4 regions of the Paenibacillus sp. FSL W8-0426 genome follow, and region 4 is predicted to be linked to each of the others. Evidence: riboswitches for the same ligand, from Rfam matches in the RefSeq annotation. Region 4 holds a riboswitch; each other region holds the start of a gene.
What was found. Region 4 has a riboswitch for thiamine pyrophosphate ahead of MKY59_RS18105 (thiamine phosphate synthase). Riboswitches for the same ligand answer to the same signal wherever they lie in the genome.
Positions count from the first base shown of each region.

Region 1: another riboswitch for thiamine pyrophosphate. It lies ahead of thiC (phosphomethylpyrimidine synthase ThiC); the one in region 4 lies ahead of MKY59_RS18105 (thiamine phosphate synthase).
Region 2: another riboswitch for thiamine pyrophosphate. It lies ahead of MKY59_RS04310 (ECF transporter S component); the one in region 4 lies ahead of MKY59_RS18105 (thiamine phosphate synthase).
Region 3: another riboswitch for thiamine pyrophosphate. It lies ahead of MKY59_RS02245 (ABC transporter substrate-binding protein); the one in region 4 lies ahead of MKY59_RS18105 (thiamine phosphate synthase).

Region 1 is NZ_CP150203.1:727,282-735,037, reverse strand. Features, by position in the region: gene MKY59_RS03430 (hypothetical protein) at 1-553, shown strand, start outside; gene thiC (phosphomethylpyrimidine synthase ThiC) at 704-2,440, opposite strand; TPP riboswitch at 2,824-2,937, opposite strand; gene MKY59_RS03420 (IclR family transcriptional regulator) at 3,065-3,808, opposite strand; gene MKY59_RS03415 (alpha/beta fold hydrolase) at 4,355-5,380, shown strand; gene MKY59_RS03410 (Fe-Mn family superoxide dismutase) at 5,546-6,847, shown strand; gene MKY59_RS03405 (hypothetical protein) at 6,981-7,592, shown strand; gene MKY59_RS03400 (hypothetical protein) at 7,704-7,756, opposite strand, start outside.
Region 2 is NZ_CP150203.1:939,905-947,660, forward strand. Features, by position in the region: gene MKY59_RS04300 (radical SAM/SPASM domain-containing protein) at 1-667, shown strand, start outside; gene MKY59_RS04305 (pectate lyase) at 988-1,656, shown strand; TPP riboswitch at 1,848-1,957, shown strand; gene MKY59_RS04310 (ECF transporter S component) at 2,170-2,763, shown strand; gene MKY59_RS04315 (ABC transporter ATP-binding protein) at 2,764-4,239, shown strand; gene MKY59_RS04320 (energy-coupling factor transporter transmembrane component T) at 4,214-5,008, shown strand; gene MKY59_RS04325 (PQQ-binding-like beta-propeller repeat protein) at 5,149-7,413, shown strand; gene MKY59_RS04330 (ATP-binding cassette domain-containing protein) at 7,545-7,756, shown strand, end outside.
Region 3 is NZ_CP150203.1:468,628-476,383, reverse strand. Features, by position in the region: gene MKY59_RS02265 (Ig-like domain-containing protein) at 204-1,307, opposite strand; gene serS (serine--tRNA ligase) at 1,431-2,723, opposite strand; gene MKY59_RS02255 (hypothetical protein) at 3,050-3,529, opposite strand; gene MKY59_RS02250 (VOC family protein) at 3,744-4,130, shown strand; TPP riboswitch at 4,213-4,324, shown strand; gene MKY59_RS02245 (ABC transporter substrate-binding protein) at 4,521-5,558, shown strand; gene MKY59_RS02240 (MTH1187 family thiamine-binding protein) at 5,600-5,890, shown strand; gene MKY59_RS02235 (ABC transporter permease) at 5,890-6,648, shown strand; gene MKY59_RS02230 (ABC transporter ATP-binding protein) at 6,599-7,573, shown strand; gene MKY59_RS02225 (TatD family hydrolase) at 7,612-7,756, shown strand, end outside.
Region 4 is NZ_CP150203.1:4,065,046-4,072,801, reverse strand. Features, by position in the region: gene MKY59_RS18130 (hypothetical protein) at 1-2,068, shown strand, start outside; gene MKY59_RS18135 (ATPase, T2SS/T4P/T4SS family) at 1-9, shown strand, start outside; gene MKY59_RS18125 (ABC transporter permease) at 2,100-2,585, shown strand; gene MKY59_RS18120 (hypothetical protein) at 2,602-3,003, shown strand; gene MKY59_RS18115 (hypothetical protein) at 2,996-3,547, shown strand; gene MKY59_RS18110 (hypothetical protein) at 3,534-4,520, shown strand; TPP riboswitch at 4,672-4,781, shown strand; gene MKY59_RS18105 (thiamine phosphate synthase) at 4,985-5,671, shown strand; gene thiO (glycine oxidase ThiO) at 5,686-6,906, shown strand; gene thiS (sulfur carrier protein ThiS) at 6,903-7,106, shown strand; gene MKY59_RS18090 (thiazole synthase) at 7,109-7,756, shown strand, end outside.

The sequences.
Region 1 (7,756 bases), 3.3 Mb from region 4:
AAACACCGTCCGCGACAAAGTAGCCCGCACGATGGAATGGATCGCCCGATGCCATGCCGATGCCATTCTCGTCACCTGCACGCTCTTCACGGCCGTTCTGGACCAGGAGACCCTGCCCGCTTCCATTCCCGTGATCGGCATCGACGATCCCTTGTTATCGATGATGCAGCGCCAGCCGAAGCCCTATTTGCTCGCCTTCACCAACCCATCCACCGTCCAAGGAACGATGGACCGCTTTTTGCGCCATTTACAGCCGGAGGAGGAACATCAAGCGTCAAATCATGCCCTTCAAGCCAAGAGCGTATTGCTGCCAGGCACGTTCGAGCTGATTATGCGCGGAGACCGCGAAGGTTACGCGGCAGCCGTTCAGGCGGGATTGATGCGGCATGCCGAACGATATTCGGGTTGGACGCCGATTGCCGCCCAGTTGTCCATGGCTCCGGCGGCAGCACGGGTAACGATGGCTAGCGGCATAACCGTGCACAGTCCCCTTTCCGTTCTGGCACCGTATTTGCAACGGGAATTGAATATGCAGCTAAAGTCTGGCTTGTGATACATGACATGCAAAAAAGCAGTTCATTCCCCAAGATAGGGAGATGAACTGCTTTTTGCTGTTTTGCTTCTCCTCCTGTCCGTTTTGTTGCGGACAGACAAATAACGCCAATTTAACGGATTCGCGGACAACCGCGCAAGAAGGCCGGCATTATGAGCGCATCCGGTATTCTTCGGCCTTTTCCTGCATGCCTGCGGCAACCGCCTCTTGTTCCGACAATCCCTTCTCCGCGGCAAATGCACGGATATCCTGCGTAATGCGCATGCTGCAGAACTTCGGTCCGCACATCGAGCAGAAATGCGCCTGCTTCGCTCCTTCGGCAGGCAGTGTTTCGTCGTGATAGGACATGGCGCGTTCCGGGTCGAGCGACAGGTTGAACTGGTCGCGCCAGCGGAATTCGAAGCGAGCTTTGGAAAGCGCGTCGTCCCGGCGCTGCGCACGCGGATGGCCTTTGGCCAGATCGGCGGCATGGGCCGCGATTTTGTAGGCGATGACGCCTTCGCGCACATCGTCCTTGTTCGGCAAGCCGAGATGTTCCTTCGGCGTAACGTAACAGAGCATGGATGTGCCGAACCAGCCGATCATGGCCGCCCCGATGGCCGACGTAATATGGTCGTACCCCGGCGCAATGTCCGTGGTCAGCGGGCCGAGCGTGTAGAACGGCGCTTCCTGGCAAATCTCCATTTGCAAGTCCACGTTTTCCTTGATTTTGTGCATCGGCACGTGTCCAGGACCCTCAATCATCACCTGCACGTCATGCTTCCAGGCGATCTGGGTCAATTCCCCCAGCGTCGCGAGTTCCGCCATCTGCGCTTCGTCATTGGCATCATAAATGCTGCCCGGGCGAAGGCCGTCTCCCAGCGAAAAGGCGACGTCATACCGCTTCATGATCTCGCAGATTTCTTCGAAATGGGTGTACAGGAAATTTTCCTGATGATGCGCCAGACACCAGGCCGCCATGATCGATCCGCCCCGTGACACGATGCCCGTCATCCGTTTGGCAGTCATCGGAATATAGCGGAGCAGCACGCCCGCATGAATCGTAAAGTAGTCCACGCCCTGCTCGGCCTGCTCGATCAGCGTGTCGCGGTACAGCTCCCACGTCAGCGCCTCCGCCTCCCCTCCGACCTTTTCCAATGCCTGATAGAGCGGCACCGTGCCGATCGGTACCGGCGAATTGCGGATGATCCATTCGCGGGTGGTGTGAATGTCTTTGCCCGTGGACAGATCCATCACCGTATCCGCTCCCCAACGGACGGCCCAGGTCATCTTCTCGACCTCTTCCTCAATGGAAGACGATACGGCCGAATTGCCGATGTTGGCATTGATTTTGACGTGAAAATGGCGTCCGATCATCATCGGTTCGCTCTCCGGATGATTGATATTGGAAGGCAAAATGGCTCGGCCGCTGGCCAGCTCCTGCCGTACGAATTCAGGCTCCACACCTTCGCGGATGGCCGCGAATTCCATCTCGGGCGTAATGATGCCTCTCCGCGCATAGTGCATCTGCGTCACGCATCGCCCTTCCCGTGCCCGCAGCGGTTTCCCGGTAACGCCGGGATACGTCTCGGCTCCAGCTCTTGTGCTGCCCGGCTTCAAGCCGTTGTCCTCCGGCTTAATCGACCGGCCTTCGTACGACTCAACGTCCTCGCGCTCCGTAATCCACTTCCTGCGCAGCGCGGGCAGGCCCGTCCGGATGTCCACCTCATAATCCGGATCGGTCATCGGACCGCTCGTATCGTACACGCGGAGCGGTTCGTTATGCTCCACCCCTTGGGGAGTGCTTGTGTCATGAAGGGCAATTTCGCGTTCGGGGACCAACAGGTCCGGTCGCGAGCCCTGAATGTATACCTTGCGGCTGCCCGGAAAAGGCCGCAGCCGCCCCATGCTTTCTTTTTCCGTATCCCGATGGTTTTCCTGTCCCGCTGTTTCGTGTCCTGTACTCATCGCTCGTTCTCCTCCTCATGGTATGGTCCGGCATTGCTCATTCTGCGCACCTGTTCATCAGGCCAAGCATGAAGGAAGTACAGCACGGGCGAATTCAAAAACACGGATACAGCTCCAGGGCGGGCGGGAACATGGCAACCATGGCCGCCGCATCACACATCTCCACCTTGTCGGAATGCCACGGAGATGCGGTGATGTCTCGGATACTGCATTAAAAAAGCCGGTTCCCCAAGGGAACCGGCTTTATCCTTCATCGCCAAACGTGCCACGGCAAGTCTACCCACAGGGGAGCTTCACTCAAGGCATATTGACGATGCTCGTCGTTGTTTCGCCGATTACTTCCCTACGCTGGCATGATCCAGATCAGGTGCTAAGGGTCCGGAATCTCATGCGATTCCGTCTCAGTCCGGACAATTCGGACTCCCCCAGTAACGTTTGACGGCTAGCGGCAACTTTGCCGCTGCGTCCTATTCAGTTCAGTCAGCCCATGTCTTGGGCTGTCCATTACAGATTAGCCTAAACATGGCGGAAAAACAACCTTATTTTCCAAAATGCCGTTTCGGATCAGGCCAGCATAAGTCCCATCTGCGCCGCAGCTTCTTTCAGGACCGGAGCATACTCATGGAGCGTCTCCTGGGAAAGGCGGCTGACAGGCCCCGATACGGACAACGCGGCGGCGATCCGGCCATCCCGGCCCATAATGGGCACGGACACCGCCGCAGCCCCCGGTTCGCGCTCTTCGTAACTTGTGGCGTAGCCGGCGTTCCGAATATCCGCCATCTGCGCCAAATACGCCTGCGGATCGATGAATACGGGCCATTCCGGGCCGTTCATCAGTTCTTCCCGGTCTTCCTCGCTTGCAAAAGCCATCAGCACCTTGCTGGAAGCCCCTACGGACAACGGCAGCCTTGCGCCAACGGGAGCCACCCGGCGGATCGCCTGATCGCTCTGTACGGCCTGTATCCGAATCCGTTCGGCACCGTCGCGCAGATACAAGCTCACCGTCTCCCCGAGCCGATCTCTCAGCCGTTCCATCGCCGGCAGCAGCAAAATGGCGGGATCGTCGCTCCGGGACATATGCGCGGATAGTTCCCAAATGCGAATGCCGAGTCTGTATTTCTCGGTCGCCGCATCGCGGATCACAAATCCCCGGTCTTCCAGGGTAGCCATGAGACGATGCACGGTGCTCTTATGCAATCCGATCTGGCTGGCAATTTCGGTCAATCCCAGATCGCTGCGGGTCGTAAAACACAATAATATATCCAGCGCCCGTTCTACAGCCCGGACGGTTAACTTTCGGTCCTCCATGGCAGAATGCCCTCCTCATGTTTCATCACATGAAACTCGGTTACATAAATTATATGAGAAACGATTCCATCTGTAAACCGATGCCCGTTAAATTCGAACCGGAAGAAGTATCGTGGGGTCTAGGTTATCAGACTTCATCCCCTGTATTTTGCACTCAAAGGAAATAATAACCATGCATCTAAAGAACTATATAACAATTAGGTAACAAATACGCCTGAAGAATTGACATTGGCTATGGTGGAACATACGATAATAAAAAAGTCTATTCGCCATCACAAAGAGGAAAAGAACGAGCGTTTCCACATTTTCTCGTTCCTATTGGAATAACTTTCCGAAAGCGAATTCATATTTTCGCTTATGCCTGAATGGTATAAGTATAACCGTCCAACTCTGTTTTTTTCACGGAACCGAACTTGTCATGTCGACATAATCTGACTCTTTCCTCCTCTTCGCCCCAGTAATCCGGCGGCGGGCAGTTTTGGAGAAAATGATCGTCAGTGAGAATTCGTCGTCATCTTTAGCCGATTCAACAAAGGAGGGGCATGTATGTTTCCGACATCCCAGAGCGAGGCCCCGCTGCAAACGAAAGTTTCCGATCTGCCCTCTTCGCTGTCTCCGAGGCTGATCCGGCTTAAACATATTATCGTGGCGTTGCTGCTCTCCGTTGTATTTTTTCTGTTATTTTGCTTCATCGCGCTTCACGGCTACATCGCTTGGGTGCTGTCCAACCCTACGGTAGCCCCCGTCTTTTCCAATCCGATGCAGGCCAAAAACATGAAATACGAAGACATCACGTTCCCGGCCGTCGACGGAAGCCGCATCATGCAAGGCTGGTACATTCCTGCCGACGCCGACGTAAACAAAACGATCATCTTCAGCCATGGATACGGAGCCAACCGGGAGGAAACCTGGGTGCCCATGTACGATTTGGCGCATTATGCCCATCAGCTTGGGTTCAACGTGGTGATGTTCGATTATGGTTTTGCCTCCCAGGTCAACAAAGCCGTCGCTACGGGCGGCAAGGCGGAATCCAAGCAATTGCTCGGAGCGATCCAATTCGCCAAACAGCGCGGCGCCCAGGAAATCGTCGTATGGGGATTTTCGATGGGAGCGGGTACGGCATTGCAGGCAGGGCTGTTAACCCAGGACGTCGACGCCATGATATTGGACAGCACGTTTCTGCTGGAACCGGATACGCTATACCATAATATCCATAATCAAATTGACCTGCCGCGCCAGCCGACGCTGGAAATTTTGAACCTGTTGTTCCCTGTCCTGAATGGCACAGGCTTGCAGCAAATTCCGTACCAAGAAGTCAAAAAGAAGGATTATCCCTTCCCGATCTTCTTCGTTCACGGAACGGAAGACGAGAAGGCGCCTTACCCGATCGCGGAGCTGCTCGCCGCCAACCAGTCGAATGCCAATTCGGAGGAATGGATTGTTGACGGAGCGCACCATGAGCTGATTTTCCGCGAGCATCCAAAAGAATATTTGCGACGCGTCTCCACATTCCTCAGTCATGTCACAAACACCGACGACGATGATGTGCAGAATACCGGCGGCAGCCATTGACGATCAGCGCAACTGAAGCCTATGCATCAGAAACATGGAATTGCATGAAAATTCGAGTCCTCTTGGGTTCCTCTTGAGGGCTCTTTTTTTTCGTATACATAAGACAGCCTGTTATCCGAATATATTTTTGGGACGAAATTCGGTGATTAGGAGGTTTAATCCGTTATGAACTGGTATGAATATGGAAAGCTGCTTCCACTGCGGATCCTGGAGGAAATTCGTTTCTGGAAAGAACAAGAGAAGGAGCATACAATCATCATTCTGGCGCTTGTTCCCGATCTTGAGCCCGCCTATGTCAAGCTGCTCGGGGAATGGCAGGCCGCTTTTGCCAGCACGGGGGCTGCCGCCAACCGGCTTTTGAAACAGCTGTTGCCGGGCACGCACCCGCCAGATCCTTATATCCTGCGAGCCTTTGAGGATTTGGTAAACACGGCCAGCACGCAATCCCGGGAGTTTATTCGGCAACTGTATGCCCTGCTCGAGCAAAGCGCCGCTATACTGGCCGCTCCGCCTGCCAAAACCGCCATTCTGCACTTTATTCGCGAATCGGAATACTTTCTCGGCGTTCTGGATACGCTCGGCAAGTCCGGCATCATGCGCGATGCCGAAGGAGAGTCGCTTTCCTCGCTGATCCAGGCGGAAATCGCAAATGCAGGAGGCGCAGCGGGGAAATTACGCAGCAGTGAAAATTCGGGCATTGCCGGGGCCAAAGGCAGCTCCTCTCCCCCGCCCGGTCAGCCGGCAGGCTCTACGCCATCCATCCCGCCCGGCATGGACGCGGATTCGACTTCCCCGGGCTCCGCATCCGACGTTACTGCGCATACGCCCGTGCAAGCCAGGCCGGTCCCCATTGGAGGCCATACCTTGCCGCCGCTTCCTTATGCGTATAATGCGCTGGAGCCGTACATCGACGAAAAGACGATGCGCATCCATCATGACAAACATCACCAATCCTATGTGGACGGCCTGAATACCGCCGAGAAAAAGCTGGCTGAATCGCGAAAAAGGAACAATTTCGAATTAGTCAAGCACTGGGAGCGCGAGCTGGCGTTTAACGGGGCCGGGCATTACCTGCACACCATCTTCTGGACGATTATGAACCCTCATGGCGGAGGCAAACCATCCGGCAATCTTGCGGAACAGATCAAAAGGGATTTCGGCAGCTACGAAGCATTCAAAAACCACTTTACGGAAGCCGCAAACAAAGTCGAAGGCGGCGGATGGGCCATGCTTGTCTGGAGCCCGAGGGCCCACAGACTCGAAATACTGCAAGCCGAAAAACACCAGAACCTTTCGCAGATGGATATCGTTCCCCTGCTCCCTCTCGATGTATGGGAACACGCTTATTACTTGAAACATCAGAACGAGCGCAAAAAATATATCGAAGACTGGTGGAACGTCGTGTATTGGCCTGCCGTTGCCGAACGCTATGAGGCGGCGCGCAAGCTGTTATGGCCGCCATATTAAGCCAAAGGCAAAGAGAGGTATCTCGGGCAGGTGCCTGCCGAGATACCTCTCTTTTTCATTCTCCCTTTTGTTTCTATACGCGTAACTTCCATTTCGTTCTTCGCGTTTATATCCCTAAGGGAGGATGAGAGATTTGTTGAAATTTTTTAAGCGAAGCATATGGTTTGCATGGATTGCAGGAGCCTTGCTTGTATCCGCATGTGCAAATGATGAAAATACCGAGGCCCTCTCCAATGCAGAAGAAGCTGCCAACCCAACAAGCCAGGCAGCTTCTGCGAACAAGACTTTTACGGGCCAAGCCAAAGAAGCGGACCATCCTACAGAAGCTACCGAGACGTTGATCGACGCTGCAACAAGAACGATCAATGATGTGACTGAGGCTGACTTCGAGGCCGGGGTACTTATCGATTTTGATTCGTTCAAAAAGAGCTTTTTCAATGACGATATCATTACCAAGCTGAAAAGTAATCTTGAAGCGGTTGTCGCGCAAGATCAAGAGAAGTTCGCTGAACACTTGCATGAAAGCTACAGCCGTCATTCGGTATTCTTTGATAAACAAAACGTTCAATATATGTTTTATGATTTGGATACCATCAAGAAAGTCACTATGGACGGCAGAGTACAAATTCAGGTTGGCGTCCGGTTTGCCCTCCAAGACTCAGAGGGGAATGTGGAGAACAGCGGATTAACCTATTTCTTTGTGAAAAACAAAGAAGATCAATGGAAAATCGTCAATATCGATTAATGCATGTTCCCTTAACGAAGGAAGCTCATGATTTGGTCGATATGCAAAAAAGGCAAGCCGTTTCCTGAAGGAACGCTTGCCTTTAGATCATCGATGGATGGCCTTGCTTTCTTAGGAAGCACAGCCCTCGCACGCCACATAGTTATCGCCGACTTGTTTGCTGA
Region 2 (7,756 bases), 3.1 Mb from region 4:
CATCGCCCATGAGAAGGGTTTCAAAGTGAATATTACGACGAACGGAACGTTGCTGCCGAAGACGAGACACAAGCTGCTCGGCAAGCCGGCGCTGCGCCAGATGAACTTTTCCCTGCACAGCTTCGACGGGCATGAGGGCTCCAAAGATCGCGAAGGGTACCTGAGCAACATCTTTTCGTTTGTGCATGAAGCGACGAAGCATAACGTCATCGTGTCGTTCAGATTGTGGAATTTGACGCAGGACAATTTCACGAATGCCCAGAAGCAGCGCAACCGCGAAACGCTCGATCACTTGGAGCGAGAATTCAATCTGGATTATAAAATCGAGGAAAAGGTCGTACCGGGCAGCGGCGTCAAAATCGCGCCGAACGTGTACCTGAACCAGGACCATGAATTTCAGTGGCCAAGCCTGGATGCGCCGGAGGATGACGGTAAAGGATTTTGCCATGCGTTGCGCACGCAAGCCGCGGTGCTTGTGGATGGAACGGTGGTTCCGTGCTGCCTGGACGGCGAAGGCGTCATTAATTTGGGGAACGTGCATGAACGTTCCTTCTCGGAGATTGTGGAAGGCGAGCGCGCCAACAATCTGTTCTATGGTTTTTCGAGACGCGAAGCGGTGGAGGAGCTTTGCCGCAAATGCGGATACCGCCAGCGGTTCGGTGCGTAGGATTGGATTTTGAATAAAAAGACGGGGACGGCTTGATTTCAAGTCGGCCCTTGTTGTCTTTCATCTGAAGGAAAATAAGGTAATTCCAGCACACCGAGAGTTAACAACGGCAGATGCGATGTTCGGAACGGGTACGGATAGGTCTCATTTTCTCAGAGCTGGCGTGAATGTCGGAGAGATGTGAACTACGGATTATTCTTGGAACGTTCCTTTCCTGATAGGATGAGGTTGCGGCCAGGACAAGCGGAGCTGTGCATCTGCGAGGCTTGCCGACAAACCGCCCGTAATGGGAAAATCCGATCGCCAAGGAGGAATTCATGATGAAAAAAATGTTGACCGTACTTTTGTCCGCCGGTTTGGCTGCCTCATTGTTTGCTGTGATTCCCGCAGCGGCAGCGCCCGAAATCGTCAAAACGACGATTATCGTCAAAAAAGGCGAAACGTACGACGGCAAGGGGAAAAGCGTGGCTGCCGATCCGAACACGTTGGGAGACGGAAGCCAGGCTGAGAACCAGAAGCCCATTTTCAGGCTTGAAGCAGGCGCAACCTTGAAAAACGTAGTCATTGAAGCTCCTGCTGCCGACGGCGTTCATTGTTATGGCAGCTGCAATATCGAAAACGTGACCTGGAAGGATGTCGGCGAGGACGCCCTAACCTTGAAATCCTCCGGCACCGTTAACATAACGGGCGGAGCGGCGTATAAGGCGTACGACAAAGTATTTCAGATGAATGCCTCGGGAACGATCAACATCAAAAATTTCAGGGCAGACGACATCGGCAAACTGGTGCGCCAAAACGGAGGCACCTCTTATCAGGTTACGATGAGTGTGGACAACTCCAACATCTCCAACGTCAAGGATTCGATTCTGCGCACGGACAGCAGCTCGACCGTCGGCAAAATCACCAATACGCGGTATTCCAAGGTGCCTACGCTCTTCAAAGGGTTCGCCTCCGGCAAAACGAGCCAATCGGGCAATACGCAATACTGAATCATCAGCGACGCGATTGCCAGAGAGTCATCTCTAATGTTCAAGAGTCTTGCCTGACCTTTGCGCCAACGATCGCGGATTCTACCGAAGGCATTCCTGTGATGGGGATGCCTTCACTATCGCTCGTGCATAAAAGGGAATGATTCGGGATTGCCACAAATACCCTTCTGTTGTACAGTATAACCATTGAAATAACGAAAGCCGGGAGCTCAATGAAGTTGGGCTGAGAGGGTGGCCTTGTGCCGCTGACCGTATCTGATCTGGGTAATGCCAGCGTAGAGAACCATTCGATCCATGATGGGGAAAATAAACACGCAATTCGTGCACACAACGTCTCATGAATTCGGCAGCATATCCTTTGCCTTATTCCTGAATGGGATAAGTGTGGGTTGTCCTGTTTATGTGCCATTTTCCGCCCATGTTTCGTCAACTGTACGCATGGCCTGCCCGATATCGGGGAGGCTTTTTTGTTATTTTCAAACTACTGATGATAAGAGAAGGGGAGTAGAGAAAATGGTAAATGCGGGGAGCAGCAGCAAATTAAGATTAACGGATATTTTGGTCACGATCGTGATTGCGGTTGTATTCGGGGTGATCTACAAAATATGGGGACCGACCTATGATCTGATGAAACCGTTCGGCGTGCATGCCGAGCAGATGATCTACGGCATGTGGTTCATGGCGGGAACGTTTGCCTTTCTCGTCATTCGCAAGCCGGGCGTTGCCATTCTGGCCGAGGTTGCGGCCTCCACGGTCAGCGCTTTCCTCGGCAGCGAATGGGGCATGTCCACGCTTGTATACGGGCTGCTGCAAGGGCTGGGCGCGGAAATTTTCTTTGCGGCATTCCTGTATCGGAAAACGAATTTGCCCGTGACCTGCCTGGCCGCCATCGGGGCAGGACTTGCTTCGCTCATACTGGATTACCAATACGGGTACATCGAGTCCCTCTCGACTTGGAACTACACCCTGTTTATCGGGTTCCGCCTGATCGGCAGCGCCGTGATCGCAGGCGTATTTGCCTATTATTTGGCGAAGGCACTGGAGCTGACCGGCGTGACCCGTACGTTAAGACCTGCATCGAAGCAGGATTACGAGGCATTGGATTAAATGCACAGGCAAGAATGCGTGCGGGAAACCGGGCTAGCAGCGGGCATCGTGAACTTGAGATGCAAATTCCCCGGGGAACAAGGCCTGTTGTTTCAAGGGCTCTCTTTATCGGTGAGCCAAGGAGAGAAGGTGCTGCTGCTGGGAGCAAGCGGATCGGGAAAATCCACGTTGCTGCAAATATTGAGCGGAATCATTCCGCATGCGGTGGAGATGCCCATGAAGTGTGACGACATTCTGGTGCCAAAGCGGGCAGGCATCGTGTTCCAGGACCCGGATGCCCAGTTCTGCATGTCGCATACGGATGAGGAGATTGCATTCGTGCTGGAGAACCGGAACGTTCCTCGGGAGCAAATGGCAGCGCGGATCGGCCTTGCTTTGCAGCAGGTCGGGCTGGCCTTCGAGGGCCATCGTGCTCCGATCCAATCCCTGTCCCAGGGCATGAAGCAGCGGCTGGCCATTGCTTCGATTCTTGCGCTGGAACCGGACGTATTGTTCATGGACGAACCGACGGCGCTGTTGGACGGGGAAGGCACGTCGCAGGTCTGGGATACGGTGAAACGGATCGCCCATAACAAAACCTTGATCATCGTGGAACACAAAATCGACGAAATCGTGGACTGGGTCGATCGGATCGTCGTGCTGTCCCCCGAAGGGCAGATCGCCGCGGACGGTCCGGCAGCGCAAATATTTGCGGAGCAGCGGGATCTGCTCAGGTCATATGGCATTTGGTACCCGGGCGTATGGGAGGAACAGGGACAGCAGGCAGGGAGCGCGGCAGGGCCTGAACCTGCCGTGCGGCAACGACTTCACGAGGAACCTGTACTGGAGCTGCGCGACGTCATCGGATGGCGGGGCAGCACCGAGGTGATCCGGGTCAACAAGCTGGAAGTCCGCCCCGGCGATTGGATCGGCGTCGTTGGAGCCAACGGTGCCGGCAAAAGTTCGTTGCTGCTGTCCATGATGCATATTCTGAAAACGACGGGGGACTATCGCGTGATGGGGAAACCCGCCGGCACGACGCAGCAGCTGGCGGAACGGATGGCCTTTGTGTTTCAGAACCCGGAATTCCAGTTCGTGACGAACTCGGTTGTGGACGAAGTGGAATTTTCGCTGCTCGGTACCGCAATGTCACCTGCAGAGAGGCAAGCAAATACGCTGGGCATGCTGGAGGAATTCGGGCTTGCGGCATTGGCAGACCGCCATCCGTATCAATTGTCCATGGGGCAGAAACGGCGGCTGAGCGTAGCTTCTGCCCTCATACGCGGCCAGCGCATCCTGCTGCTGGATGAGCCGACGTTTGGGCAGGATGCCCGCAATACGTTCGCGATGCTGTCAAGGCTTGACGAACTTAGACGGAAAGGGACGGCCATCGTGATGGTGACCCATGACAGCGAAATCGTAAGCAGGTACTGTACCCGGACTTGGAAGGTTGATGGAGGGAGGGTCATGGATGCAGCTGTCTTTTCCCCATCGTGAGACATGGCTTCATCACGTCAATCCCGGGTTGAAGATGGTCGTGCTGACGCTGCTGTTCATATACGTCATTTTCATCCACAATTTAAACGTGATGGCGAATACGGCCGTGGCAATGCTGTTGCTTCTGATCTGGAGCGGCCATCCATGGCGCAGGCTGCTCTTGTATGCTTCGCCGTTCATCCTCGTGTTTATCTCCACGTCGACGGGCATGATGATGTTCGGGAAAGGAGAGACGACGTGGTTCCGGTATGGCCTGATCCATGTGACCGAAGAGAGCTTCTATCGCGGCATGCATCTCGGTTTCCGTTCGCTCTGCATGGCTGCTGCCGGATTGCTGTTCGGTTTGACGACCCGTCCCGTCCGGCTGTTCTATTCCCTGATGCAGCAGTGGAGGCTTCCGCCTAAATATGCCTACAGCTTCCTCGCGGCAATGCGCATGATCCCGATTCTGCTGGATGAATTCCAAACGCTGCGGTATGCGATTCGCATCCGCGGCATGGGTGGCCGACGATCGCGCTGGAACATCTACGGAACCCTGAAACGTTATGCGATTCCACTGCTGGCCCAGAGCATTCGCCGCGCCCAGCGGATGGCGGTGGCCATGCAGGCGAAGGGGTTCGCCGAAGGCGCAAGCCGGACGTATTATGTTCCGGTCGGGTACTCCCGGACAGACACCTGGTTTCTTTTGTACATGGTCATCTCGTTCCTGCTGGCTTATCTGGCTGGCGTGGGTTACCCTTATCAACCGGAAATGGTGGATGTAAGGTAGGTCGCAGGAATTCCGGCAATGCACGCTTAGAATGATATGTCTTTTTGCAAACCGGTAACTTTTTGCCGGGTCCAAACGTCCTTATTTGGAAATAACTTCAATACAAAAAGGCGAAGACCTTGGTGAATGGAGGCCAAAACATGCGGACGAAAAGATATGGGCGGTTGGGAATCGCCGGGGCTGTGGCCGTAATCGCGGCCGGAAGCATCCTGTTGAACATGAATACAAAGGTCATGGGCGCGAAAAACGAGGGAGGCGCTCAGCAGGTACAGCTTGCTTCAGCCGCGTTCAAACGGGGAGACACCGTTGCGCTTCCCGCAAACGTTCCTTTGTTTTCGAACATAAAGGACAGCAGCGTGGCCGCCGATTTGATGAAAATCAAGAACTATACGGCAAATGGAGCTAAGTTGAAAGTGAATGCCGTCAAGGACGATTGGATTCAAAGCAAAGACGAGATCAACGGAGAGCAGTGGTTGCCGGCATGGTATGCAACGAAAGATGCGGCCAGCATCAAACCCGTTTCTCCGCGCACGTTCCATCTCCGGCCTGGAAGCAAGTTTTATCTTTATCCCGGCAGCGCTACGGTCTGGGATGCGGGACCTGCGCTCGAGAAAAAGGCGTTTATCGTCGCGCAGCAGGGGCAGTGGTACGGCGTTTCGCTGGCTCCCCGCATCTGGAACGCGGATTTTTATTCGTTCCGGCCGTCCATGCAATGGATTCAAGCCAAAGACGTGTCGCAGCAGGAGGATATCCCGGACGGGTGGATGAAGTCCGAATCTTCTCTGTCGACGGGCCAGGTGCGCCATCTGACGGATATTCTGATCCATAAGGGAGATACGGAAAGGCAGATCGCGAAGCGGCTTGGCGAACCGGATTGGACCGAGCATTCCCCGAACCTGAGCCAGACCGGCGACCCGATGCGAATAGGGGAAACGTGGCGATACGAGCATGAAGACGGGCAGGTGCTTTTGACGTTTACTCCGGAAGGCAAGCTGGAGAGAATGCATTGGAATTTGCCGCAGAATGGCAGCAATCCCGGGAAGGTTAGTGCAGAAACGGAACGCAGCGATCGTTATGAGTTTACGTCCCGGATGGATGGCAAGGCGCTGGCGGCAACGTTGCCTTGGGAGCCGGTATGGGTCAATCAAGGCGACATTAATTATACGTTCCTTCAGGCAGGGAATGAAGATGTTCTGTTGATCAAAGGCGATGACGGCGGATTCAGCGGTTTTTACCATGAAGGCTCCGTTTATGCACTGGATCGGCATACAGGCAAAAAGCTGTGGCAGATCAATACCGGCTTCGGCATGTTCCTGACAAAACTTGATGCAAGCCGCGAGTATGTGACGCTGTATGCCGACTATGATCCGGCTGAAAGAGATTACGTGCATCGGATACGTCATATTCGCCTGAAGGACGGGAAGGTGATGTGGGAGCGGACGGCCAAGCAAGGTTTCGAAGGTAACACGGTTACTGCTGCCGCGAATGTTGTGGTTGTGGAGGACCAGGTGCAATCGGACGGCAAAAAAGCCCGTACTACCGTACTGAATGCAAAGAACGGAAAAACATTGTGGACGCTGAACCTGAGCGGGGAATATCGCCTTTTGAACGAAGGAGCCGACGATCCTTACGTCCTGTACTGGAATAAAAATAAACTGGTTGCCGCAGAACCTTATACGGGCAAGGTGGTTTGGAGCAAACCGGCGAAAAAGTCGACGATCGACGATCCGCAGCACGATCCTTACTTCGACGGCATCCAACGGCTGGATCCTTTCGCTGCTGCTTCACAGGAGCGCTGGATGCTGCTGGATGATCAGTGGGTGTTGATCGACCTGAAGACCGGGGAGGAACAGGCGAAGTTCGCAGCCCGGAATGGGCAGCGTTTCGAGGTGTTGAACGACGGTCGTCTGCTCATCCGGGAAAACCAAAACGGTCAAAATTACGGAGATGTCCATGACTATAGCACGACATTATTCGACCCGAAAAGCAACAAAAAGCTATGGGCGATCGAAGGAAAGTTCGACCGTGGATTGGTGGAAGGGAATCGATTGTATGGCGTCTTGAACGGTTTTCCGGCGGCATTGGATTACGATTCGGGCAGCGTAGTGTGGAACGTCGAAGAGGAAGGGGTCGCGATTCCGATGCTGCTCAATCAGGGAAGCTACGTTCTTGCGGGCGACCAGCTTCTGCTGCCTCGGGGGGATGACCTGCTGGTACTGGACAAAAATACCGGAAAGATCGGCGGACGCATCCACGATATCGTCATGGGTACGCCGGAGCATCGGGATCGGGATGCCAAAAACGGCACGATGAACCGCATCGGCGATGACATTTATATCGGATCGGCCAATGGACGCTTCGGTCTCTATTCGGCAGACACGCTATCAGCGAACATCTCGCGCTAAGGCTTGTCTCCCGCCAAAGGATGATTTATTATAGATGAACAGGATTGCTCGCGCTCCGGTTATCGGCTGTGCGGGCTTTTCTCCATGTGTTCTGAAGAACCATGCATGATCCTATCGCGGGGGGAAGCTCCATGATTTCATTATACGGCGTGAGCAAGCGTTACAGCGAACGCGGATCTCGTACGGATCAAGGATTTGAAGCCCTCAGCGCAGTGTCGCTGGAAGTGGGCCAAGGCGAAATCCACGGCATCATCGGCTCGAGCGGGGCGGGGAAATCCACGTTGCTGCGCATGCTGAACGGGCTCGAGAAGCCGGACGAGGGCGAAGTGGTCGTGAACGGCCA
Region 3 (7,756 bases), 3.3 Mb from region 4:
CACCTCTGCTTATGCATTGTCATGATTGTATTTCAACCCGTATCATATGCGATTTCCCCCAGGCTTGAGTTCGATTCCACGATCGATGCATCTTTCATGTATCTTCCTCCCATCGTACAAAAGGATACAAAAAAAGGGCGTTGCCAGCGCCCTTCAACATTCCATTTTTTAACATTATACCACTAAAACCAGAACCAAGCTTGCTATTTTACCGTCACCGGAATCGTAAGTTTTTTGTTGTTCCATTTGACGACCACGGAAGCCTTGCCTTTGCCAACGGCCTGGATTTTGCCATTCGAAACCGTGACCACGCTTGGCTTATTGCTGCTCCATACCGCGTCACTCGTTACCAAGGCGGTCTTTCCTGTGTCATACTGGGCCATAACGCTCACCGTTGCTGTGCCCTGAGGAGACAAGACCAGCTTTTTGGTGCTGCTGATCAGCTTTTTGAGCAGAGGCACCACGGTCACTTCCGTTTTGACGGTCTGATTCTGGTACACACCCGTCAATGTGGCCTTGCCTTCTGTCAGCGTTTTGACCGTGCCATTTTTGACCGTGGCCACAGTGGGATTAGACGATGTCCAGGTCACTTGCTTCGACAAGTTCACCGTTTTGCCGTTCTCATAGGTACCGATGACCTTAAGAGCTTTGGACTTCTTGATGTTCATCTGGATGGCCGATGGCGTAACCTCCACCTTGGCGATGATATCGGTAATCGCTACAGGGACTTTGACCGTGGTTGAGCCGTATTTTCCTTGCAGCAGCACGCGTCCCGGTTCCACCCCTTTGATTTTCCCATTTTCCACGACGGCGGATGGCTTGGAAACTGTCCAGACGATTTGGGAAGTGACGTCCTCTTCTTTACCGCTCGTTCGCACGATCGTTACTTTGGGCAATGCGCTCTCCTTGCCTTTGACAAAATTATAAGAGCTCGGCGATGCCTTGATCTTTTTGATTTTCTCCTGTACCTGCACGGCAAACTGCGCTTTCTCGTTATCCACCTGGGCGACGATGGTCGCTTCTCCCGCACCTACGGCTTTGATCTTGCCTTTCGTTACGGTAGCGACTTTGGCATTGCTCGACGACCATGTCACGCCAGCCGTGACGTCCTGCTCGTTATCGAATCCTTCCACCACCGCCATCACTTTCAACGAGGCCGTTTCGGAAACGCTCATTTTATCCGTATTACTTACAATTTTAATGGATGTGATATCTCCTGCGGCCGCCATGGCCAGCGATGGAATCAGCGCAACGCACGCCACGATCAAGGCTAGGGTTGCCTTGAATCCTGCTCTTAAACCTTTCATGCCCATCTTCATCTCCCATAATCCAGTATTTTACTCCTATTATAGTATATCGGAAATGGTATGCCCAGAAATGAATACTATAACTGAAGAAATTCGGATAACAGGACCATTCGACATGTTTTGTTATTTTTCTGCTTCCGGCAGCTTCAGGTATTCCAATCCCCCCATATAGGGCCGAAGCGCTGCCGGAATGCGTATGCTCCCGTCCTCCAATTGGTGATTCTCCAAAAGCGGGATCAATATGCGCGGCGATGCCACTGCCGTATTGTTAAGGGTATGGCAATAGACCAGCTTGCCTTCTGCGTTACGACAACGGATGTTGGAGCGCCGGGCCTGGAAGTCGTGCAGGTTCGACGACGAATGCGTTTCTCCATAGGCCCCGCGGCTTGGCATCCATGTTTCGATGTCGTATTGTTTATAGGTTTTCTGCGACATATCCCCGATGCACACGGCAACCACGCGATACGGAAGCTCCAGCAGCTGCAGCAGTTCCTCCGCATGTCCGGTGATCTCCTGCAGCATTCGTTCCGATTCGTCCGCATCCGGCGCACAGATAATGACCTGTTCTACCTTGGAAAACTGGTGCACCCGATACAGTCCGCGCACATCCCTGCCGCCCGATCCAACCTCGCTGCGGAAACAGGTGGACATGGCGGCCAATCGGATCGGTTCCGCTACATCCACGACTTCATCCATATAATAAGAAACAAGCGGCACCTCCGAAGTCCCTACCAACCATTTGTTCTCGCCCTCAAGCTCATATACCTGATCCCGCCCTGTGGGGAAGAAGCCCGTGTTAACCAGCGCTTCCTCCCTCACCATCAGCGGCACTTCCATCGGCGTGAAGCCTTTCTTCAATAATAGGTCGAGGGCTAACTGTTGTACGGCCCGATGCAAAAGCAAACCTGCTGCTTTCAATACATAACTGCGAGTGCCGCCGATTTTTACGCCTCGGGCAATGTCGATCATGTCATGCATTTCACCCAGCTCAACATGATCCTTCGCATCGTAATCGAATTTCGTAATCTCACCGACACGCCGCACTTCAACGTTATCTTCATCCGATGCTCCTGCCGGCGTATCCGGCGACACCACGTTCGGCACCAGCCACTGCAGTCTCGTTACCTCCTCCTGCACGTCGGCAAGCTTGGTCTCATTCTGCTGGAGCTTGTCGTTAAGCTCCTTTACGCGTGTCCGCAGCTCTTCCGCCTGTGCCCGATCTCCCGTCTGCATCAGCTTGCCAATCTCAGCCGACCAGGCGTTCCGCAAGCGGCGCCCTTCCTCCGTTTCCTGCAAAAGCCTTCTTCTTTCCTCGTCCAGCGTGAGCAGCTCGCGAACCGAAACCTTGATTTTTTTGCCGTCCGCGGCCGCCTGAACCTCATCCGCATGCGCAAGAATCCATTTCATATCCAACATGTACACCGTCTCCTTTGGGCTATAAAAATGCAAAGAGCGCCCTCATCCCTTGGGACGAGGAGCGCTCTGCTCGCGGTGCCACCCAACTTGCCGGGACAGGTAATCCTGTGTCCAGCCTCTTGGTCCGCGATAACGGGCGGTTCCGGTTAACTTGGGGAATGGGTTCGCTCCCCTGGCGAAAACGCCTCCGAGTTGGATGCTCTTCAACGGCATAGTTCCGATCTGCAATTGTTGACAATGATTATATATGAAATGCTCCCCCATTCGCAAGAGCTTCATTCATTATGTTTTCAAACGACCATTGCCCAGGAAATAAGACAGATCGGTCAAGCGCTGACTTTGCTTCTGTCCACCACATTGCCAAATACAGCCCGAACGATCGGCCCCACCACCAGAAGCTGTGCCGGAAGTGCCAGCAAGAAGTTATGGCCGATCGCCGAACCATAGCTTCGCAGGATGGAACGACCTCCAAGTCCATTGGTGAGGTAGGATGTCATTACACCATAGAAAGACATGACCAACACCATGCCGACCACCATAAAAAACGAGAGCGTCAACACGGCCACCAATTTGTTCGACTTGTCGAACGGCAGGGAAAACGCTACTTTTTTCGCCACAGGACCTACCAATATCGATTCAACCGCAAAAGCGACCACAAAACAGATCACAAACTGCAGCAGAATCTCCATCAAAGACAATTTCCCGATCATTCCGCTGTTATACAGATTAAACAACAGCATGATCGTGACCATGCCGAAGCACATCATTAATCCGAACACCACTTGTTCTCTTTTCGTTGTTGGCAATGCACTCATCCTTTCTGTTCATTTGATCATTATAGTGATCACGTTATGCCCTTCATAAGTGAACAAATTGTGAACTTTTAAAATTTAAATCTTTATTTTTTACGTAAGCGCGTTCAATTGCCGCTCTAATTCCAACTTGACAGCTTGGGTTTTCACATCTATTCTATTTCTAAAATGCTAATGGCGAATTATCTGCCCCGGGAGGTATGTTCATATGGCTTTTCAAAAACGCGTCGACCACGTCGGAATCTCCGTTCGCGATCTGGAAACAACGCTCCGCTTCTATACCGAGATTGTCGGTCTGGAACTGAAGGGACGGTTGACTCACACCAACGGTGTCATTCAGCTGGCATTTCTCGGTTTTAACGGGAGCGACGAGACCGAGATCGAGCTGATTCAGGGGTATAGCGACAAGCTGCCATCCGAAGGAACGGTGCACCACTTTGCCATCCATGTGGAGGACATCGAAGCGGAATACCGACGCATTCAGGCAACGGATGCAGAGTTCATCGATGGGGAGATTGTAACCTTGCCGAACGGATATCGTTATTTCTTCATCTATGGACCTGAAAAAGAATGGATTGAATTTTTCCAACGGTAATCCCGGTCGTCCCTCCAATTCCTTACTGGACACAATCCGGACTCTTGCCTATAATTACTGTGATAGCAACGCCCGTAACTTCATAGCTTCCCAGGGGTGTCGGAATTGGCCGGCTGAGAGTGTATCCCATAAGATACTGACCCTTAGACCTGATCTGGATCATGCCAGCGTAGGAATCGGAGTATATTGACCAAGGCACAGCCCCAAGGCTGGTGGCCATTCTCTAACGCCTGCATGCGTCCCGAATAACGGGGCGCTTTTTTGTTAATATCAGAACGTGTGGACCGCGATGCAATTCCCCTGATATGGCATTCTTAATCAGATGTTGTGGACATGAAGCCAAGGAGTACCCGTGCCGATGGCCGGACAATATGAAGGAGAGAAAAAGAAATGAAATGGCGCAAAATGATGGGCCTGATGCTCCTGTGCATCACCCTCGTAACCGTTGCCGCATGCGGCGGCAAGGAAGCGGCACCTGCCGGCGAGAACGGCAGCAGCACGGAAAAGGCAAGCGAAGGCGGCAATGCCGCACTGAAAGACGTTAAGGTGGTGCTCGATTGGACGCCGAATACGAACCATACCGGCCTGTACGCTGCGGTGGATCAGGGCTTTTACAAAGCCGAGGGACTTAACGTCGAAATCGTGCAGCCTGGCGCAGGCGGAGCGGACACGATGGTAGCCTCGAACGAGGTCCCTTTTGGCGTCAGTTACCAGGAGAGCGTAACTCAAGCACGCACGCAAAACGTACCGCTCGTATCCATCGCCGCGGTCATTCAGCACAACACGTCCGGCTTTGCCGCTCCGGTGGACCGGAACATCAAATCGCCCAAAGACTTTGAAGGCAAATCGTATGGAGGCTGGGGCTCTCCGGTAGAAGAAGCCGTCATGCAATCGATTATGGAAGGCGAAGGCGCCGACGTCTCCAAGGTGAAAAACATCAATATGGGCGATGCCGATTTCTTCACTGCCGTGAAACGCGACATCGACTTTGCCTGGATCTTCTATGCGTGGACCGGGATTGAAGCCAAGCTGCGGAATGAACCGATCGACATGCTGTACGTCAAGGATTACTCCGAAGCGCTCGACTATTACACGCCTGTGCTCGTAACCAACGAAACGACGATTCAGAATGATCCGGAGCTGGTTAAAGCGTTCATGAAAGCGACATCCGAAGGATATCAATATGCGATCGATCACCCGGAGGAGGCTGCCAACATTTTGCTGAAGGCCGTTCCGGACCTCGACAAGGATTTAGTACTCGCCAGCCAGAAGTGGCTCAGCCCTAAATATCAGGACGATGCCGCACGTTGGGGCGAACAGAAACAGGAAGTTTGGCAAAATTACGCGGACTGGATGTTCAGCAAAAAACTGCTCGACCAGCAAGTCGACGTTTCCAAAGCGTATACGAACGAATTTTTACCACAATAACGAGAACTATATAACGAAATCGGAAGGAGCCGTGAATGGACATGGCCAGCACACTGCTTAGCATACAAGTGATTCCCAAAACGCCGAACGGCGAAAACTCTTATCCTTACGTCGATCGCGCGATCGAAGTCATTCAACAATCCGGCGTCAAATATCAAGTAAACCCGCTGGAAACGACCATGGAAGGCGAACTTGAGGAGCTGCTGCAGATCGTGCGCAAAATGCACGAAGCACTCGTGGAGGCCGGCAGCCCAAGCATCATTTCCCAGATCAAAATTGCCCATAGCCCTGACGGGTTCAGCATGGATGCCCTCACGGAGAAATATCGCTAATGAATTCATACTGGAAAAGCGTATGGCCGCCCTTCGTGGCGGTTATTCTCTTTATCGCGTTATGGCAGGGAGCCGTATCCCTGTTCCATATTGAAAAGTGGATGCTTCCCGCACCCTCGGACATCGCCCGCGAAGCGGCATCTCAAGCCGATCGCCTCGGCATGCATGCTTGGGCTACCATCCAGCTTACCCTGATCGGCTTCGCTGCCGGCACGGCCGTCGGATTGCTGATCGCGATGGTGCTGCATCTTATTCCTTTGCTCAAACAGGCGTTATACCCTTTGCTTATTTTAAGTCAAAACATACCCACCATCGCGCTGGCTCCGCTCCTGCTGATCTGGTTCGGCTTCGGGCTGCTGCCCAAGCTGATCACGATCGTTCTCGTCTGTTTCTTCCCGGTCGCCGTAGCGGCCATGGACGGGTTAACGCGCACGGATGCAGCCATGATGAATTACATGCGCATGGCCGGTGCATCGCGCCGCCACATCTTCTGGAAGCTGGAGCTGCCGCATGCGCTGCCCTCCATCTTCTCCGGCGTGAAGATTGCCGCCACGTACAGCGTTATGGGCGCCATCATCGCAGAATGGATCGGCGCCGACAAGGGCATCGGTTATTACATGATGCTGCAGAAGTCCGCTTACCGGACAGATCGATTATTCGTTGCCATCATGATCATCGTGGCGCTGAGCCTGCTGCTCTTCCTGCTCATTGCCTTGCTGGAGAAGCTGCTCGTTAAATGGCGGCCGCAGAAGCGCTAACCCGACATTGAACCAAGGAAGTGAATACGACATGAATCATACCGGTTCTCCGGCAACACCAGCGGCTGCCCCAGCTATGCAGGCAAGCGAAACGGGAGCGGCTCACTCTGACGGCACGGCACCGACATCGGCATCGGCAACGGCGCCTGCGCTCAACGTCAGGAACGTGCACGCCTCCTTCCGCGAGCGGCGAAGCAAGCTGCCGGTGCTTAACGATATTTCCCTGACTGTGGGGCAAGGCGAATTCGTGGCACTCGTCGGACCGTCCGGCTGCGGCAAAAGCACCCTTTTCCATATCATCGGCGGGCTGCTGAAGCCGCAGCAGGGAGAGATCTGGATGAACGGCGAGAACGTGACCGGCCAGCGCGGCAAGATCAGCTACATGCCGCAACAACCTGCGCTCTTCCCGTGGCGCACCATCGAAGAGAACGTGCTGCTTGCGGGCGAAGTGTCTCCATCGGCCCAGCCGCGGCATACCGCGCTTGCCGAAGCGCGCCAATGGCTGGAGAGCGTCGGCCTCGGCGGCTTCGAGCAGGCATATCCGCACATGCTGTCCGGCGGAATGCAGCAGCGCGCCGCGTTCCTGCGGGCGCTGCTCAGTCCCCAGGAGCTGATGCTGCTCGACGAGCCGTTCAGCGCGCTCGACGCCTTGACGCGCAGCGACATGCAGCGCTGGCTGCTCGACATATGGGAGCTGAACCGCCGCTCGGTGCTGCTCATCACCCATAATATCGAAGAAGCGCTGCTGCTCGCCGATCGCGTCTACGTGCTCTCGAATCGGCCCGCAACGGTGATGCACGAAGTCCATGTTCCTTTTGAGCGGCCCCGTCAAGAAACGATCGCCGATCTGCCGGCATTCCTGGAGCGCAAACGGCAAATCTCCGAGTGGATGAAGCAAGAACAAAAGAAGGCCCGCCTATCCTGAGATAGCGGGCTTAAATCATGCAGAAGGAGCGTCTCTCCATGAAAATGCCAACCCATGTCCCCTTCATCGATGCCCATCTTCATCTGGATCAATACACCCCGGCCGAACAGCAGGACATGCTTCGCTCCCTGCCTTCGCACCAGGTTGAAGCGGTCATCGCCGTCTCCATGCACCTTGCCTCCT
Region 4 (7,756 bases):
GCCGTTTAAATCGATCCTGTTATTGCTGCTTGCATGCTGTGCTGTAGGTCTGGCGGTTGTCATGCTGATTCTAGCGATTCTCCGCCATAAAGGAGGTGTTGCAGCAACCAGACGGCAAACCGTATTTTCCATACCAGGAAGCCGGCGGCTTGCCGGTTGGAGATCGTTCTTATTGCAGAGCTATCGTTGGAGCATGAAACTGCCGTTATGGTCTGCATACGTTCTGCAGGTCAAAAAGAGGATTTCGTTCCGCCATGTCGGAGATGAAATGGCGCTGAGAAAAACGACGATGGGGATCGTGCTCATCGTCGCAGGAAGCTTCAGTTTAGTCGGTATCGTTCTGTTGATGGTTCAACCTGGATGGAGCTTTTTGTTATTGGTTGTTCTGTGCGCGGTTGTGTTGAACAGCCTGGTCTTGGATATGTGGCTAAATCGCTTGGAGAAACGTTTGTTGATGCAGATGCTGGATGTGTTTGCCGAAGTGCGTCATCGTTATCACCAGCACGGCATGATCGAAGAAGCGCTATACGAGGCAGCGGAAACAGGTAAAGGGGAAGCCGCGCAGCAAGTCATGCTCATCTACGAGGCATTGACTTCACCGGATCCGAACGAGGCGCTGGAAAGGTATTATGAGGTTGCTCCTAACCGTTTTTTGAAAGGATTTGCGGGCATGTCCTACTTGGTCATGGAATTCGGGGATAAGGACAGGGCGCACGGCTCCATCTATCTGAAGGGGCTCGGCAACCTCACGCAGGAAATCCACTTGGAAATTTTGCGCAGGGACAAGCTGGATTACCTGTTGAAAGGGCTCAATATCATTGCGCTTGCCCCGGTACTGTTTACGGCGCCGATCGAGCGTTGGGCCAGAAGCAGCTTTCCTTCGATGGATGAGTTTTACGGAAGCAAGCTGGGGTTCGTAACCAAGATATCCATCTATGTGGTGATTATTGCTGCCTATTTACTGCTGCAGCGCCTGCAACAGTACGATGAAACGCGTTTTCGGGCAGGGCGCAGCAATACCGTATGGGAGCGAATCCTTTACAAGCAGCCTTTTATTCGAAAATGCTCATTTCTGCTTGCAGCCAAACCCGGCAGCATCAAGTACGGCCAATCCGTACGTTTGATGAGAGAGAGCAGCTCGGAGCTCAAGTATGAATGGTTGGCTATTCGAAGGTTTGTCCTCTTTGTAGGATGCTTTCTATTCTCTCTTTGTTGCATTGCTGCGCTTCACCAGGTGGAACGGAACCATATTTTATATGCGCCTGTCCGGGATGACCGAATGTTCGGAGCCATGTCCGCAGATGAATTGAAACAAGCCCAGGATACGGCGGATCTGGACCGGGCTGTGCTGCAGCAGGTCTCCAAAGCAGGGAATGCGACTCATGACGAAATCGTCCAAGCGCTAGAGCGCGTTAGTTCCCGGAAGCTTAAGGACGAGGTGCAGAATGAAACGGTTGCCCGGATCACGCAAAAATGGGAGAAGCTTCAACGTCAATATTTGCAGTGGTGGGAACTGCTCATTGCTTTTCTGATCGGCACGTCCGGGTATTATTTGCCCATATGGCTGATGCTGTTTCAGCGCAAAATGCGCGGCATGGACATGCTGCATGAAATTTACCAGTTCCAGACGGTCATCTCAATTTTGCGCGACATGGAGCGGATGTCGGTGGAAGAGATTCTGGAGTGGCTTAACCGGTTTGCCGTCATTTTCAAACGCCCTTTGCAAAAGTGCCTGCTTCATTTCGAACATGGGCCGGAGGATGCCCTTGAACATTTAAAGGCGGATGCGCGGCTCCCGGAGTTTCAACGCCTTGTGGACAAGCTGCAGCTTGCGCTGGGCAAAATTTCGATCCAGGAAGCATTTGATGATCTGGATAGCATGATGTCTTTTTATTTTGAACAACGCAAGCAGGAGTACGCCAAAATGGTCGATGCCAAGGCTGCATGGGGAAAAATGATCGGGTTTGCGCCTATGTATGCACTGGTCTTTCTCTACTTGGTCGTCCCGCTTGTTGGCATGAGCTTCCTGCAGATGAACATGTATTACGAACAAATCCAACAATTATAAATCATACAACTTATTTTGGGAGGAATTGAAAATGAACAATGCATCCAGTGCGCTAAAGGTTGCTGCCGGGATTTTTTTGACGATTGCCTTGATTACGATCGTGGTGCTGCTGTTTATATCGGCCCAGGAGGCCACCAAGACGGCACAAAACAACTTCGCGGACATTCAGACCGAATTGTCTCAGGCTGCATTCACCGTTTATGACGGAACAACGATCAGCGGCTCCCAGGTGACCAATGCGCTGCGAAAGTATGCGGACAAGGACCAGTTCGGCATTCAGATCATTACTGGCAAAAACGCAGCGGGACAATGGTACGGCAATGAATTGAACATTTCACGTGACGTCAATAACGCAGATTATGGCTCGGTGATCGCGCCTGATAACAAGGTAGGGAGCATTAATCAAACGATGAACGAGAAAGACAACCAATACGTCAATCCGAGCGGGAAATTCAAAGCGATCATCGTGAAAGATAAGTCCAATGTGGTGAGAGGGCTTATTTTCACACAATCGTGACAGGAGCTGGAGGGTGATGTCCCGAAACACGCAGCAGCTTATGTTGTTTTGCACGGCGGTAGTTATGTTTGTTGCAGCTTGTATGCACGGACAGCATCATGTTCGCCACTTGGCACAGACCATTGATCAGACCATCCAGGGAACGGAAGCTATGGAGGGCAAGTTGACAGCAACGCTGAGAATTTCTGAGCCGGAACGTTATAGCGGAGCGGAAGTGCTGCATACGGTCAGACAGATGACGGGGACAACCATTCAGGTGGAGGTGGACGGAAGCGCCTATCGTATAGACCCTTTGGCAGACAGGGGGGCGACCGTTCCGGTCCAGCTTATGGGTCTCTACAGGCCTGAGTTTATCAGAGACGAGTCCGGGCAGCTGAATAAAATCTCGTTCTGGAAGGAGGCCGGAGATATTGATTAATGCCGCATCCAAACTGCTTGCCGTCTTGTTGGCGGTACTTCTGCTATATGTATATCCGGCTGCCGAAACGGCAGATCGGCAGGATGAGATTTCCCGGATGACCGTTTACCAGACCGTCACGCGTTTTGTTGATTCCGCTCGCACCAAAGGTTACATTTCTCCAGCGATGTTTGCCGAATTCGAAGAACAATTGGCGCGCACGGGCAATGTCTACGACATTTCAATGGAGCATTTGCACAAAAAATATGTGCCGAATTACATCGATCCCCAAAATCCTGCGACTTTTACGGGGACGTACGAGACGGTTTTGGATGGATATTATTCAAGCCAAATCAAAGAGAAGCTTTTTCCGACCGACGGTTTAGAAACCGCGGAGGATCCTGCTCGAAGATACACGTTTACAGTAGGGGATTTTTTTACCGTGTCCGTCAGAAATACGAATCGAACCCCCGCAATGCTTATCCGCGAATGGCTAAATGGGACAATCCAATCTCCCGCCGTGTTTACCACGTATGGAGGGATGGTGCTGAATGAAGATTACTGAGCTGTCCATCGTTTTTGTGCTTGTCTTTTTTCCGTTTTTTTGGATCGTGTCGCAGAGCAGTCGGGAACTCCAAGAGGCCCAGATCCTCAGCAATAGATACGAGACAGCGCTGAGGACTGCCGTCATGGACGCTGGCATGGTCATGCACCAGAACGAAAAGCAAAGTGGAGAAGCGGGCTACGGTTCATCAAAGTTTGTGAACGCTGATAAAGATTTGGCGCTGGAGACGTTTACGCAAACGATGGCTCTTAATTTGGGGATTCAGGACGATCCGCCAGCGATTCGCTCCTTGTTCGATTATATCCCGGCTATCGTTGTTCTGGACTACGACGGTTACTACATGTATGCCAATGAGACGGAAATGATGGGGGAGTCCGAAAACTCTTTTCGTCACGTGTGGAGCCCAAAGAAACCCTATACCTATGCAGACGAAGACGGAAACAGCATCAATTTCACGTTGGATAGTTATGTCTACGCCTATGATGCCGAAAAGCAAATGTGGCTTGAAGGCTTTCGGAACGAACTCATCGCGTCGACACGGATCCCGTTGCTGAGAGATGATCAACATTTTGAACATGTGCGCAGAAGCCGGATTGTCAGTGCCGTTCAGGAGGATTTGGCCGAGGTCATCAATCGTCACAACGAATTTGCCAGAAGAAATGGCATCTCATACACGTTTACTCTGCCGCTCATCTCCCAGGAAGACTGGTACAACTCTATAAATGACACAGGGATCATTGCTTTCATTCAGGGTATTCCGAGCGGAGGCCGAAAAATCAACAACTTTGCCATCGGAGGCGGCCGGCTTGTTAAGAGGGCGGCCGTGATCGGCGGTGTGGATCCTGACAGCGGCATCAAATATTATTATCCGGCCACATGCTCGAACGGATACAGGCCGGAGGAAGTTTTTACGGATGCCCAGGAGGCAGCGGCTCGAGGCTATTTTGAGCAAAATTGTTATATCAATCGCTAGTATCCTCCGACGAAAAGGCACTGGATAGTGCGATATTTTCAGCTGCGTAGTCTAACCTAAAAAAGCGCTGATCTTCCTGATTTTTGGCAGTGCACGCAAAAATGATCGATGACAAAACAGGATGCCTATGGTAATATAGGCTACAACTTCATAAGAGCACTAGGGGTGCCGCGCGATGCGGCTGAGATGGAATAATTCGATTCCGGACCCTTTGTACCTGATCTGGATCATACCAGCGTAGGGAAGTGGCACGTTTTTCGTCATGACAAGGAAGGCTGTATTTCAGCCGTCGCTTGGATTGCAATGCGATTATCGGCAATGCTCGTTCCATGCATAAACGCGTGAGAATAATGCCCATTGGTTTCGCATTTGCCTTGCATTGCACGAAAGATACGAATAAGTCGCCACTCCCCTGCGGGAGTGGTTTTTTGTGTTCTTTCAGCGAAAGGCAGGTGAACCGAGTTATGGTTGCTTCGCAAACTCAATCAGTACCTTCATCATTGGAGCTCCATGTCATTTCAAACGGAACGGGGGACCTTGATGTTTTTCTTGAAAAGGCGATCCGGGTGACCCCTTGGGTGGATTACATTCATATTCGGGAAAAACATCTTGCGATCAACCAAAGATTGCATTGGGCCGAACGAATGCAAGAAGCGGGTATCCCGGCTTCGCAAATTGTCGTTAATGGCATTCCTGATCGAATGGATGGTTTTTCTGTTCCTAAGTTGTGCGGCGTGCACAGGGGGGAATCGGATTTCAAACAGTATGGCACAACCATCCGGATGGACAACAAGCATGAACCGATCCGTCTGGGCGTTTCCGTGCATTCCTTGGAAGGGGCGAAATCCGCTGAGCGCCAAGGCGCAGATTATGTTATTTTTGGGCACGTTTTTGCTACCAACAGCAAAATTGGCGCTGCGCCAAGAGGCATACCTGCATTGAAAGCGATATGCAGCTCCCTTTGCATTCCCGTCATTGCGATCGGCGGAATTCGCCTTGATGCCGTGGATGCGATTTACGCAGCCGGGGCAAGCGGGATTGCGGTCATGTCCGCCATATGGGAGAACAGTAAACCTGAGCAAGCAGCCGCTGCATTCAAACAGGCTATGTCCGGTGTACGGCCCATGAATGACGCCATTGAACGAAGATGAAGGAGGGGCAATCGTTGTTTGATGATCGCATTAGCTTAGACGGTAGTTCGGGGTTCGACATTCTCGACAAAAAAGAGAATCCACGTTCGCGAAAGGACATGTCTGCCGAAACGATCGTGATCGGAGGGGGTGTCATCGGTTGTTCCATTGCTTATGAATTGGCAGCCCGCGGGCAGGAAGTAATGCTCCTGGAACGAGCCCGAATGGGTGGAGGGACGTCATCGGCGGCGGCCGGCATGCTGGCTGCCGACAGTGAGCACTTTCATCATGCGGCCATGGCGGAGCTTGCCCGGCGCAGCCGTGAACGGGTTCACCGGCAGAGGGAGCATATTCAAGCGATGAGCGGAATTGACATTGGCTTGCGGCAGGCCGGGTTCATTACGCCTTTTCGAAGCGGACAAAAGGCAGGACTATATGCAGCCGCATATGAAACAGATTCGAATGCATGCACGTATTGGGATCGGCAGGAACTGCAGCGTCAAGCACCCTGGCTAAGCCGGGATACGTATGGCGGGTTGTACAGGCAAGCTGAAAGCGAAGTGCTGCCGTTAAACCTTGTCACAGCTTATGCCAAGTCCGCTCAAGCATACGGGGCTCGAATCATGGAAGGCATTCAGAATGTAACGCTGCAAACCGGGGCAGGGCGCATACAAGGGGTTCAAACCTCCATTGGCATGTTGACATGTAAAAATGTCATAGTCGCGGCCGGGCTGCAAGGAGTAGAGTTGATGGAAAGCGTAGGGTTGAACATGCCTGTCGTGCCGGTAAAGGGAGAAATGGTTGCTGTCCGGTTTTCGCATCATGACGCTGCACGGGGAAATATACCGGACAGGACCGTTTATGCGGAAGATGTTTATATCGTTCCAAAAGCGAATGGAGAAGTGTGGTTGGGTGCAACAAGCTTGGCGGGAGCTTCGGATTTGCATGTGACCCCTGGAGGAATCCAGAAACTGATCTCCGCCGCGGCAGCATGGGTTCCCGCCGTTGCGCACGCCCGATTCGAGCGAGCCTGGGCCGGCGTGAGACCATCGACTCCGGATGGTTTGCCGTATTTGGGGGAAAGCGAACAATATTCGGGATTGTATGCCGCTTTCGGACATTATCGGAACGGTATTTTGCTCAGCGCTATCACAGGCAGTGTGTTGGCGGATTTGATCGAGGGGAAATCGGCCGGTGAACTCGGGATTGCTGCTTTCAATCCGGAGCGCTTAAGCGGAAAGGGGATGATGCATTGAATATTATCGTCAACGGACAATCGATGGAGATTGAAGACCAGTTGAATCGTGTGGACAAATTGTTGCTCTCTTTCAATCTTCAGGTGAAAACCGTCGTTGTTGAACTGAATCGGCAAATTTTAACGCGAGAGCTTCATGAGACGACGCCGCTGAAAAACGGAGACCGAATCGAAATCGTACATTTTGTGGGAGGCGGATAAGTATGTTAAACATTGGAAAATATGCCTTTGAATCGAGATTGCTGCTGGGAACAGGGAAATTCGAAGACTTGGATGTACAACGACAGGCGGTTGAGGCATCAGGTACAGAGGTTCTGACATTTGCTATAAGGCGCTTGAATTTGGAGCAGCGGGAACGCAAGCATTTTCTCGACACGTTGGACCTGAGTCGATTCACGTTGCTGCCGAATACCGCTGGAGCGACGAATGCCGAAGAAGCGGTACGCATCGCCGAATTGGCACGGGCATCGGGACTTTGTGATATGATTAAGGTAGAAGTGATCGGCGATGGGCGAACGTTGTTGCCCGACCCGATCGAAACGTACAGGGCTTGCGAGATGCTGCTTGAAAGAGGATTTACGGTGCTGCCGTATATTTCGGATGACGTCATTTTGGCCAAACGTCTGCAATTGCTCGGTGTACACGCCGTGATGCCCGGGGCCTCGCCGATTGGTGCGGGCAAAGGGCTGATAAATCCGTACAATCTTGAGCTGATCATTGAACAGGCTGCGGTTCCGGTCATTGTGGATGCAGGCCTTCGTTCTCCCAAAGATGCTGCCCAAGCGATGGAGCTGGGGGCAGATGGCGTATTGCTTAATACGGCTGTTTCAGGTTCACGCGATCCGGTTAAG